One region of the Flintibacter sp. HCN-6482 genome, then DNA from elsewhere that is predicted to be linked to it. Evidence: predicted binding sites of a transcription regulator. Region 1 holds the regulator's gene; each other region holds the start of a gene.
The links. Region 1 encodes HrcA, which represses chaperone genes, less so after heat shock. Its sites were predicted from a motif close to TGTTAGCACTCNNNNNNNNNGAGTGCTAACA; they were not measured.
Positions count from the first base shown of each region.

Region 2: clpB (ATP-dependent chaperone ClpB) is a predicted target of HrcA. The motif match lies at 1,576-1,606, and genes of this name have one in related genera.
Region 3: WKS99_RS03900 (co-chaperone GroES) is a predicted target of HrcA. The motif match lies at 1,577-1,607, and genes of this name have one in related genera.

Region 1 is NZ_JBBKBK010000005.1:78,655-82,865, reverse strand. It holds gene dnaK (molecular chaperone DnaK) at 1-1,049, opposite strand, end outside; gene WKS99_RS12985 (hypothetical protein) at 1,091-1,228, opposite strand; gene grpE (nucleotide exchange factor GrpE) at 1,291-1,902, opposite strand; gene hrcA (heat-inducible transcriptional repressor HrcA) at 1,924-2,991, opposite strand; gene WKS99_RS12970 (hypothetical protein) at 3,307-3,462, shown strand; gene WKS99_RS12965 (MBL fold metallo-hydrolase) at 3,498-4,211, opposite strand, start outside.
Region 2 is NZ_JBBKBK010000001.1:517,050-521,260, reverse strand. It holds gene clpB (ATP-dependent chaperone ClpB) at 1-1,534, opposite strand, end outside; gene WKS99_RS02505 (Hsp20/alpha crystallin family protein) at 1,721-2,152, opposite strand; gene WKS99_RS02500 (2-hydroxyacid dehydrogenase) at 2,396-3,385, shown strand; gene WKS99_RS02495 (2-hydroxyacyl-CoA dehydratase) at 3,449-4,211, opposite strand, start outside.
Region 3 is NZ_JBBKBK010000001.1:778,821-783,031, forward strand. It holds gene groL (chaperonin GroEL) at 1-1,184, opposite strand, end outside; gene WKS99_RS03900 (co-chaperone GroES) at 1,244-1,528, opposite strand; gene WKS99_RS03905 (diacylglycerol/lipid kinase family protein) at 1,718-2,632, opposite strand; gene WKS99_RS03910 (hypothetical protein) at 2,651-3,148, opposite strand; gene WKS99_RS03915 (THUMP domain-containing class I SAM-dependent RNA methyltransferase) at 3,157-4,211, opposite strand, start outside.

The DNA.
Region 1 (4,211 bases):
CCCTGGAGAGCGGCGCCCAAGGCCACGCACTCGTCGGGGTTAATGCCCTTGAAGCCCTCCTTGCCAGTCAGCTTCTTTACCATCTCCTGAACCGCGGGAATACGGCTGGAGCCGCCCACCATCAGGACCTTAGACAAATCGCTTCCGCTCAGTCCGGCATCAGACAGAGCCTGCTTCACAGGGCCGCTGGTGGCTTCCACCAGGTGGGCGGTCAGTTGGTCGAACTTGGCCCGAGTCAGGGTCAGGTCCAAGTGCTTGGGGCCGGTGGCATCAGCGGTGATATAGGGCAGGTTGATGCTGGTAGAAGTGACACCGGACAGCTCGATCTTGGCCTTCTCAGCAGCCTCCTTCAAGCGCTGCATGGCCACCTTGTCGCCGGTCAGGTCCACACCCTCAGTTTTCTTAAACTCCGCGGCCATCCAGTCCATGACGCACTTGTCGAAGTCGTCGCCGCCCAAGCGGTTGTTACCAGCGGTAGCCAGCACCTCGATGACGCCGTCGTCGATATCCAGGATGGATACGTCGAAGGTGCCACCGCCCAGGTCATACACCATGACCTTCTGGGCGGTCTCCTTGTCTACGCCGTAGGCCAGAGCAGCGGCGGTGGGCTCGTTGATAATCCGCTTCACGTCCAGGCCGGCGATTTTACCAGCATCCTTAGTGGCCTGGCGCTGGGCATCGGTGAAGTAGGCGGGGACTGTGATGACGGCCTCGGTGACTGTTGTGCCCAGATAGGCCTCGGCGTCCGCCTTCAGCTTCTGCAGGATCATGGCGCTGATCTCCTGGGGGGTATACTTCTTGCCATCGATGTTCACCTTGTAGTCGGAGCCCATCTCACGCTTGATGGAGATGACGGTCCGGTCGGGGTTCGTGATGGCCTGGCGCTTGGCCACCTGACCCACCATACGCTCGCCGTCCTTGGAAAAAGCCACCACAGAGGGGGTGGTGCGGTTGCCTTCGGCGTTGGGGATGACGACAGCGTCGCCGCCCTCCATGACCGCTACACAGCTGTTGGTCGTACCTAAATCGATACCGATGATCTTAGACATAATTCATTCCTCCTAAATATATGACATTCATGTTTACAAAGTTAAAATAGGAACAGCGGCCCGATGGCGTAGAGCGCGGCGCACCAGGCCAGCAGGCCCCCAGCGAGCAGCAGGGTATAGGATACAGCATCACAGGTTTTCGCTTTACAGCACTGCTTGCAGGGCTGATTTCTTTTCACTGTTTTCCTCCTTTAATCCCATCGGCTTTTGAAAATAAGCCGCGCACCTCGGTTCCGTTCCCCTAATTGGCCACCTGCACCATGGCGAAGCGGATGACCTTCTCGCCGCACTGGAAGCCGGCCTGGAACACGGCGGCCACTACGTTCTCGCCCAAGCTCTCATCCTCCACGTGCATAACAGCGTTATGGAGATTCGGATCAAAGGGCTGGCCCAGGGCGGGAATCTCAGTGATGCCCAGCTTGGAAAGGATCTCCTTCAGCTGGTTCATCGTCATCTCCACCCCTTTTTTGTAGGCTTCGTCGGCGGTGTCCTGCTTCAAGGCCCGCTCCAGGTTATCATAGACGGGAAGAAACGCGGCGGCGGTATCCGCCTTGGCGTCGTTCCAGATGGACTCCTTCTCCTTGGCGGTCCGCTTTCGGTAGTTGTCGTACTCCGCGGCCAGGCGGAGAAAGCGGTCGTCGAGGGGTGCGGTCCCCTCTCCGGAGGGCTCCTCCTTGGGTGCCTCCCCTGATTTCTGGTCCCCCTGGGCGGCCTCGCCGGCCTCCTGGGGCTCCCCTTTCTCCTCCTGTTCCGTGCGAACAGCCTCTTCCTCAGGCTCCACAGCCTCTTCCTTCCGAATATCCTCCTGACACTGCTCAGGCTGGGCCTGCTTCTTTTTATTTTTATCGCTCACGATGCGGCGCTCCTTTCCTGCTTATGGCTCCTGTGTATCTGTTTTCTCTGCCGGGGGTAACTCTCCCTTGCCGAACATGCGGGTCAGGCTGTCGGCAAAATAGGACAGGCGGGCGGTGACCTTGGCGTAGTCCATCCGGGTGGGTCCAACCACTCCGATGACGCCCTTCATATTTTCTCCAATGTCGTAGCTGGCCATGACCACACTGGTGTCCTTCAGCGCGTCACTGACATTTTCCGGCCCGATCAGGATGTTCATGTTCTGGCCGCCGGTCATTGTCACAGGCAGCCGGGCCACATCCTTCTCCTCGGCCAGATAGTTCATCAGAGGTTTAGCCTTGTCCAGGCTTCGGTATTCCGGGTGTTCCAGCAAGTGAGTGATTCCGGTAGTTCGGACCTTTTGGCTGCTCTGTTCCGACAGGATCTCCACCGCGAAGTCCACCACCAGGGCAATCAGCTCAAAGGCGCCTGGAGCGGTGCGGGTCTCCATCTTGTCCAAGGTCTGTTCCATCTCCTCCTGGGTCAGTCCCACGAAGGAACTGTTCAGAACCGCGGAGAGCAGTTGGAGCTGGGTGTCAGAAACCTCCTCAGGGATATGGATGAGTTTATTTTTAACGATGGAGTTGTCCGTCATGACCACGGCGATAAAGGCGTTTTCTTCCACTTTCAGCAGGTCATAGCGTTTGACGGTGATCCGCTCCGCGGGGGCGGCCATGGTAAATACAGGATAGTCGCTGAACTGGGATAGGACCTTTCCCGCCCGGTCGATCACTCGATCCAGCTCCTCCATCTTCAGGTTCAGCGCCTCGTTGATACGCTGAGTCTCCTGCATGGTCAACTGCTGATGACCCATCAACTCATTGACATACAGCCGGTAGCCCGCGGCGGAGGGTACCCGTCCGGCGGAGGTATGGGGCTGCTCCAAAAGGCCCATATCAGTCAAATCAGCCATCTCGTTCCGGATGGTGGCACTGGACACATCCAGTCCGGCCCGCTCCGCTACCATTTTCGACCCCACAGGCTCGGCGGTGGCGATATAGGTTTCAATGATGGCCCGAAGAATCCGTCTTTTTCTATCCGTCAGCTCCATGTTTCCCCCCCCTGTTCCTTTTATCTCGGCATGCGCTTCCGGCCGTTCCGGCTCAAGACAGCTCCGCTCCGCGGACCCTTCGTCTTATATCCTCATGCCGGCCTGCTTGCGCTTTGATCATTTCGTTAGCACTCAATACTCCTGAGTGCTAAAGATAATGTACCACCGGGGGGCAGAATTGTCAATAGGCACTTTATGAATTTGTTGTAAACAAATGAATCCCGCCAATTTTTTGCATCTTCTATCTTTTGCTGCTAAGAGCTCCGGCTCTTGACAAATGTTTCTAATGTATTACACTAGATATGAGGTGATTTTATGGGGATCGAAAAAAAGAATTACAGCTTTCGTTTTCATGAGGACATGGTAGAACGCCTCCGCGCCCAGGCCCAGCTGGAGAACCGCTCGCTCTCCAACCTGGTGGAAACGATTCTGCTCCAATATCTCTCCACTTTAGAGGAGAAAACAACATGACCGTCTGTCCATAGACAGGCGGTCATGTTTCTTTTTTATAGGGTAAACACCTGGCCGGTATACAGTCCCTGACAGCCGGGACCGAAGTATTCCGTCAGCCGCTCCAGGGCTGGCTGTCCGGTGCAGTGGCCGGTCAGGATTCGCTCCACCCCCAGGGCCTTCAGCGCGTCAGCCACCGACTGTACATACTCCGGCGAGCAGTTCATGCCAGTCCCCCCCTTGGCATACATATGCAGTCCGCCCACCACGGCGTGCACCCGCTTTCCGGGCAGCTGGTCCAGCACGCCCCGCACGATGTTGACGATGCCCCCATGGCTGCAGGAGTTGAAGACCACCAGTCCCCGCTCCCCCTCCAGCACCAGGGACTGCTCGTGGCTGAAATCGTCCGGGACAAAGTCATCCTCCCCTCGCTTGCAGACCAGGTTAGACGCCTTTCCCATAAAGGCCGGGTCCTTTGGACCGTCGGGCAGCAGCCACCCACCCTCCAGCAGCTCCATAGGTCCCGGTACTGGGACAAGCCGCTCTCTGGCCCCCTCCCAGATATCCCGGTGGACGCCAATAAATTTGGGTCCCTCCTCTGTCATGGAGAAGTAGGGCCCTCCGGCCTGGGGGCGGACATAGACCTTGGCTCTCTGGTTGAGCTGGAAGAACCGGCGCAGGCCATCGGCGTGGTCATAGTGGCCGTGGGACAGCACCCCCAGGTCCACATCCGCCAGGTCCACCCCAAGCTTCTGGGCGTTGTCGGCAAA
Region 2 (4,211 bases), on a different contig from region 1:
CCGGGATGCGGCCATATTGCAGCTCGGCGGCTTTCTCCAGGTCGTACTCCCGCTGGGCTTTCTCCAGGGCGGCGTTGGCCGCCTCCAGCTCCTCCCGCAGCTTCTGTACCTTGCCGATGGCCCCCTTCTCGTTGTCCCACTGGGCTTTCTTGGCCTTGAACTCTTCCCGCATATCGGACAGTTCCCTCTGAATCTCAGCCAGATGCTCCTGGGACAGCTTGTCGGTCTCCTTCTTCAGGGCGGCCTCCTCAATCTCGTGCTGGATGATCTTCCGCTGGATGATGTCCAGTTCAGTGGGCATGGAGTCCATCTCGGTGCGGATCATGGCACAGGCCTCGTCCACCAAGTCGATGGCCTTGTCCGGCAGGAAGCGGTCGGTGATATAGCGGTTGGACAGGGTCGCGGCGGCAATGATAGCCCCGTCCGTGATTTTGACCCCGTGGTACACCTCATACCGCTCCTTGAGCCCCCGGAGGATGGCGATAGCGTCCTCTACTGTGGGTTCGTTGACCATCACGGGCTGGAACCGACGTTCCAGGGCGGCGTCTTTCTCGATATACTGCCGGTACTCGTTGAGAGTGGTGGCGCCGATGCAGTGGAGCTCGCCACGGGCCAGCATGGGTTTGAGCAGGTTGCCTGCATCCATACTGCCCTCAGTCTTGCCAGCGCCCACAATAGTGTGCAGCTCATCAATGAAGAGGATGATGCGGCCCTCGGACTTTTTGACCTCGTTGAGGACGGCCTTCAGCCGCTCCTCGAACTCCCCCCGGTACTTGGCCCCGGCCACAAGGGAGCCCATGTCCAGGGAGAAGATCGTCTTGTCCTTCAGGGAACCGGGCACATCTCCCTTGACAATCCGTTGAGCCAGACCTTCAGCGATGGCGGTCTTGCCCACGCCGGGCTCGCCAATGAGCACAGGGTTGTTCTTGCTCTTACGGGAAAGGATGCGGATGACATTCCGGATTTCATCGTCCCGGCCGATGACCGGGTCCAGCTTGTTCTGGCGGGCCCGCTCCACCAAGTCGGTGCCGTATTTCTTCAGGGCGTTATAGGTATCCTCCGGGTTGTCCGAGGTCACCCGTTGGTTGCCGCGGACGCTGGCCAGAGCCTGCATCACCTTCTCCCTGTCCACATGGTAGGTGCGGAATAACTCCTTTAAGGCACTGTCAGGCTGTGCCAGCAGACCGAGGAAGATGTGTTCCACTGAGATGTACTCGTCCTTCATGGCCTGGGCCTCTTGCTCCGCGCCGCGGAGGGCCCTGTCCACATCCTGGGACACATAGACCTTGTCCGCTTCCCGGCCGGACCCGGACACTTTAGGCAGTTTCTGGACCTCCCCCTTCACTGCCGCCTCAAAGCTGGGAACAGTCATGCCCATAGCGGCGAGCAGCTGGGGAATGAACCCCTCGTTGTCACTGACCAGGGCCAGCAACAGGTGGGGCTGCTCGATCTGCTGATTGCCGTATTCCTGGGAGATGTCCCTGGCCCCCTGGATGGCGGCCAGGGATTTTTGAGTAAATCGATCCATATTCATGAAAAGAAACCTCCTTTAACTTTGGTTTCAAGATTGTCATAAATTAGCACTTGACTGAATTGTTTGCTAAAACAAAAATACACCAACCTGAGATATTTTGCAAGAAAAAATTTGACGCTCGCTGGCTGGCGTATACACCGGCACCCCCAAAAAAGGGCAGGCTCTGAAGCCTGCCCTTCCTTCTGGTCACTGAATGGCGATCCTTCTGCTTTGAGGCTGTATCTCAGCCATCTTAGGCAGAATCAACGTCAACACTCCGTTCTCATAGGAGGCTCGGATAGCGTCCTCCTGAATGCCAGAGGCATCAAAGGAGCGGACAAAAGAGCCGACCCGGCGCTCCCGACACAGGTATTGGCCCTGGTCGTCCCGCTTCTCCTGCTTTTCCTCGTGCTGGGCAGAGATGGTCAGGATGCCTTCCTTCAGCTCCAAATGGATATCCTCCTTTTGGAAGCCAGGCAGTTCAGCTTCCAAAAGGAAGTGGTCACCCTCATCCCGGATATCGGTCCGAAAGGCGGTGGGCTGGCGGTTTGCGGGAGGGAAGAAGCTGCGCTCCAGGTCATCAAAAATCGTGTCTAGACCGCCGTGATAGCGGCCAAAGGGGATCATACTGTACATCATAAGAAACTCCTTTCTGAGGTGGGGGTCCGATCTCAGCGGCCCTTCCTGCCTCACTTAACTTTGGTCCTAGTATATCGTCCAAATGTGAACAGTTCTTGCACACTTTGTGTATAAATTGTAAATATTAGCACTCTTATTATTTGAGTGCTAATATTGGAGTGTTGTACCAACAAAAAAAGTGTGCTACAATATTTATATTCTTTCCCAGAGGAAAAAATTTATCAATGACCGGGAGGATGAATCATGAAAGTATTGATCTTAGGGCCGAAGGCACGCTATGAGGCCTATATGCCGGAGTTTGTTGCACAGCTGCCCTTTGAAACGGCCTACTGTTCTCTGGACCAGTCCCCACAACAGGCGGCGCGGGAAAACGCTGATGCCCAGATCCTGTTCACCGACCCCATCGTGGACGTGACGGGAGAACTGATGGACCTGATGCCCGGTCTGAAGCTGATCCAATCGGAGGGGGTGGCCTACAACCGGATTGATCTGGAGGCGGCCAGGGCCAGGAACATTTTTGTGTGCAACAATAAAGGCTGCAACGCCGCTTCAGTGGCGGAGCATACGGTGATGCTCATGCTCATGGCTCTACGTCACGGTATTACTGGCCACAACGCCCTTCGGGAAGGCCGTCAACGCGAGATGAAGGAGGCGGTCATGGCCTCCAACTCTCCGGAGTTGGGTCTATCCACTGTGGGCTTGGTAGGGCTGGGGGACATCGGTACCGCCACAGCCAGGCTGCTGGCTCCCTTCGGCTGCAAGATGTACTACTACACCGCCCACCGCCGTCCACCCCAGGTAGAGGAAGAGCTGAACGTGGAATATCTCCCACTGGAGGAGCTGGTGTCCCAGTGCGACATTGTATCTCTCCATTGTGCAGTCACCCCGGAGACCACTCATATGGTGGACAAGGCTCTGCTAGACAAGTTCAAGCCGGGAGCCATTTTAGTGAACACCTCTCGTGGCCTGTTGGTGGACAGCCTGGCCGTCCGGCAGGCCCTCATCGACGGCCGACTGGGTGCCATCGCTATGGATGTCTTTGAACCGGAGCCCACTCCCGCTGACCACCCCCTGGTGGACCTCCCTCCAGAGGTCGCGGACCGGGCCATCTACTCGCCCCATCTGGGCGGCAATACCGGCGGCTCCTTCCACCGGGCCCACACCAATATGTGGACCTCGGCCCAGCTGGTGCTGGAGGGGAAGCGGCCCAATTTTATCGTCAATGGGCTGTGAGAAAAAAGAAAAGAGGACCCGGTACACCACTGTACCGGGTCCTTTTTTGTTGAGAGGGAAAGCTTAACTGTGGGCATGAGCCAGCTTGGGAGCCACTTCAGGCTGGGGCGCTCTGGGCGCGGGGGACTCCTGATGAGTCAGGCCCTTGGCGTTGGCCAGCATCAGCTTGATGCGGTTCTCCTGGTTGATCTTGGTGGCGCCTGGGTCGTAGTCGATGGCCACCACGTTGGAGTAGGGGTACTCGTCCTTCAGCTTGCGGATCATACCCTTGCCCACGATGTGGTTGGGCAGGCAGCCAAAGGGCTGGGTACACACGATATTGTTGGTGCCGGAGTGGATGAGCTCCAGCATCTCGGCGGTGAGGAGCCAGCCCTCGCCCATCTTGTTGCCGTCGCCCAGATAGCCATGGACCAGGGAGTGGAGCTCCTGGAAGGTGCCGGGGGCACGGAAGCGGCCGGACTTCTTCAGAGCGGCGATCATATCCTTCTGACAGCCCTCGATATAGGACATGAAGGCCCGGCAGGCGGCCTTCTTGATCCACTTCCCGCCGTACAGATCCACATCAGCCACCCGGTTGTAAATCTTGAAAATAATGAAATCGGTCAGGCCGGGGACTACGGGCTCCACGCCTTCGGAGAGCAGGAACTGCTCCAAATTGTTGTTGCCCAGGGGGGCGAACTTCACATAGATTTCCCCAACCACGCCCACACGAATCTTGGGTTCACCCTGGACAGGGATGGAGGCGAAGTCGGCGCAGATCTGGTCAAAGAGAGCCCGCATCTGCCCTCGGCTCATGCCCTTCCCACTCTGGAAGCCGTCTACCAGC
Region 3 (4,211 bases), on a different contig from region 1:
TCGATGCGCAGCTTCTTCTCCTTCATCTCCACCTCGGTGGCGGCGCCTACCTTGATGACGGCCACACCGCCGGCCAGCTTGGCCAGCCGCTCCTGGAGCTTCTCCTTGTCATAGTCGGAGGTGGTGACCTCAATCTGACTCTTGATCTGGCCAATGCGGGCCTTGATGTCCTCGCTGCTGCCAGCGCCGTTGACGATGGTGGTGTTCTCCTTGGTAATCTTCACCTGACGGGCCTGACCCAGCATAGTCAACTGAGCTTCCTTCAGCTCCAGACCCACATCGGAGGAGATGACCTGGCCTCCGGTCAGGATGGCGATATCCTGGAGCATCTCCTTGCGGCGGTCGCCGAAGCCAGGGGCCTTGACGCACACCACGTTCAAGGTGCCGCGCAGGCGGTTGACAATCAGAGTAGACAGGGCGTCGCCCTCCACGTCCTCAGCGATGATCAGCAGCTTCTTGCCGGACTGTACTACCTGCTCCAGAATGGGCAGCAGCTCCTGGATGTTGGAGATCTTCTTATCGGTGATCAGGATGAGGGCGTCGTCCAGGTTGGCCTCCATCTTCTCGGTGTCGGTGACCATATAGGGGGTGATGTAGCCCCGGTCGAACTGCATACCTTCCACGACTTCGGAGTAGGTCTCGGCGGTCTTGGACTCCTCGATGGTGATGACGCCGTCGTGGCCCACTTTCTCCATCGCCTCAGCGATCAGCTTGCCGATGGTCTCATCGCCGGAGGACACGGCACCGACACGGGCGATATCAGCGGAGCCGTTTACCTTCTGGCTGTTGGCCTTCATGGCCTCAATGGCGGCCGCGGTGGCCTTGGCGATGCCCTTCTTCATGACCATGGGGTTGGCGCCGGCCGCCAGGTTCTTCAGGCCCTCGCGAACGATAGCCTGAGCCAGCAGGGTAGCGGTGGTGGTGCCGTCGCCGGCCACATCGTTGGTCTTGGTGGAGACCTCCTTCACCAGCTGGGCGCCCATGTTCTCAAAGGGGTCCTCCAGCTCGATCTCCTTGGCGATGGTAACACCGTCGTTGGTGATAAGGGGAGCACCGAACTTCTTGTCCAGCACCACGTTGCGGCCCTTGGGGCCCAGGGTGATCTTTACAGTATCGGCCAGCTGGTTGACGCCCTTCTCCAGAGCCTTGCGGGCCTCCTCGCCGTAGCAGATAATTTTAGCCATAACACATTACCTCCGATTTAGAGTAAATTTGATACACGATTTGGGATAAAAAGACGGGTTTACTCAACCACGGCCAGGATATCATTCTGACGAACGATGGTCACTTCCTCGCCGTCCAGCTTCACCTGAGTGCCGGAATACTTGCTGGTAATGACCTTGTCGCCCACCTTCACGGTCATGACGACCTCCTTGCCGTCCACCATACCGCCGGGACCTACAGCGATGACCTCTGCCACTTCGGGCTTCTCCTTGGCGGCGCCGGTCAGGATGATGCCGCCCTTGGTGGTCTCCTCGGCCTCCACCAGTTTTACGATCACACGGTCAGCCAGGGGTTTGAGTTTCATAACAAGTTCCTCCTTATATATGAGTTTTTTGAACTAACTTTCTCAGTGGTTTAGCACTCTTTTTATTTAAGTGCTAAATCTAACTATGATAATAACCGCTTTCTCAAAAAAAATCAACCCCTAAATCAAAAAAATTTGGGGTTGATTTTCTATAATTTACGTTTTGTTCACAAACATATGTCAAGAGTGCTAAACACAAGGGGAATAGCTCGCTCCAGCCGGGTAAAAGAAATTCACCTTTTTCTCTGACAGGCGGACGGTAAAAGTGGTGTCCCGCATGATCTCTCCATCCACTACCACGGTGATGGGTTCCCGGGCGGAGAAGGACACCTCCTGCCCGTGGTAGGCTCGAATCAGCGCGGGGTACTTCCAGTACAAGCCTTTCGCGTACTGGCCCGCCAGGCGCGCGAAGGTAGGCAGACTCACCTTGCCCACCCGCAGCACATCCAGCACGCCGTCGTCAGGCATGGCGTCGGCCACCGGCATAAAACCGCCCCCATAGTGCCGCCCATTGCAGACGCACAGGATGGCGGTGGGCTCTTGCGTCCAGTGGTCAGCCCCCATGGACACCGTCATGGGACGGCAGATTCCCCATACAAGCACCTGCTCCGCCAGGGACAGCAGATAGGCCCATCGTCCGGAGACACCTTTCAATCGCTTGTATTTGTGTACTCCGGCGGCGATACGTGCGTCCACTCCGGCGCATATCACATCCAGCCCCAGCTTGCCGTTGCAGTCCATCAGGTCAAAGGCGGCCTGCGGCCCGGCCGCCAAAGCCTCGAGATTTGAAAAAATGCTGCGGTAGTTGGGCCCAAACAGTTTCAGAAAGTCGTTGCCCGTCCCCATGGGCACGTTGGTCACTGCCAGAAAATCGTGGCCCGCCGCCCCGTTGACCACTTCGTTGAGGGTGCCGTCGCCGCCACAGGCATAAAGCCGGGCGGGCTTGCCGTCCGCCGCGGCCCGCTCTGCTATCTTGCAGGCGTCTCCCGCCTGTTTCGTATAAAACACCTGGTGGTGAACTGCCAGTCTAGTCAGGTCCTCCTCCAGCTGTTGAACCGATCTCCCCTTCCCTGCTGCGGGGTTGATAATAAACAGATGGTCCATAGACACCTCCGAAACACCTCAGGGCAGCTCCCCAAAGCCCCAGATTACCTGCTGCTCCACATAGCCTGCCCAGTGAAACTCCTCCAGCACGCACCGCTCCGGGAGGGAGCTCTCCAGCCCAAGCTCCGCCAGCAGGGAGGGACCTTCCTGGGGAATCCACAGTTGGTCCGCCGGGTCGGTACGCACCCAGAAGGTCTGGAAGCGGTCCGGGTCGTAGATGAGGATGATCTCCGCCAGAGCCGGGTCGCCCCCAGGGACAAAGAGGAATATTTTACAGGAGGGCAGGTCCGCCGGCCTGGCGGCAATCAGTTCCTCCGTCTTGTGCAGGAGGGCGGCCATCAGCGCCTTCCGGTCCTTCCCTCTGGGATGAAAAAAACGGTTGGCTCCCAGGTCCAGCCACTCCTCTCGAAAATCCTCTTCCGCCGGACACCAGTTGGGCTGGTACTCCTCTACCACCCGCAGAACCCTTTTCAGCTCCCGCCGATATCCCCGAAATTTTTTTATATGGTAAGGCATGACCCCTCCTATTTCATCCCGTACATAAACAGGTCGCACTTCAGCATCCCGTTATAGAGTTTTCGCTTCTTGTCCGCCTGCCGGCCGAAAGTCCGCTCAAACTCGGTGTGGGAGGACAAAAGGAAGAGCTTCCAGCCCTCTGGAAATTTGCTCCAGGCTCGGCCGAAGGCCCGGTACAACTCCTCCGCCTCCCGGCGCTCCATGATGCGCTCTCCGTAAGGCGGATTGGTGACCACCCGGCCATAGAGGCCGCCCCAGTGGAAGGTCCGGGCGTCGGCCGCCTCAAAGGATACGATGTCGTCCACCTCTGCCAGTTGAGCATTGTGCCGGGCCAGCTCCACGGCGGCGGGGTCCAGGTCGCCGCCCCAAATCTCATAATCCCCATCAAATTCCTGGTCCATGGCCTGGTCAGCCGCCTCCATCCAGAGCCGCTTGTCCAGCCACCCCCATTTTTGGGCGGAGAAGTACCTGTTCAGCCCCGGCGCCCGGTTTCGGGCAATCAAGGCAGCCTCGATGGGGATGGTGCCGCTGCCGCAGAAGGGGTCGCACAGGGGGTCCCGGCCTCTGTACCGGGACAGCAGGACCATGGCCGCCGCCAGCGTTTCCCGCAGGGGGGCAATCACCCCCTGGGCCCGGTAGCCCCTCTTGTGAAGCCCAGCGCCGGAGGTATCCAGCATCAGGGTGGCGGTATCCTTCATAATCGCGAACTGAATCTGGTACAGCGCCCCTGTTTCCGGCAGGGTATTCAAGCCGTAAGCCTCTCCCAGCCGGGCGGCCACCGACTTTTTCACGATGGATTGGCAGGCGGGCACCGAGTGGAGGGCGGAGTTGAGGGAGTGGCCCTTCACTGGAAACTGGCCCTCCCGAGGGATGAACCGCTCCCAGGGCAGGGCCCGCGTCCCTTCAAATAGAGCGTCAAAGTTTCCAGCCGGGAATGTCCCCAGCACTAGCAGAACCCGCTCCCCGGTACGCAGATTCAGATTCAGCCGGGGCAGGTCCCCCTCTGTTCCAGTACACAGCACCCGGCCATTTTCCGCCTGGACACTGGGCAGACCCAGCCTCC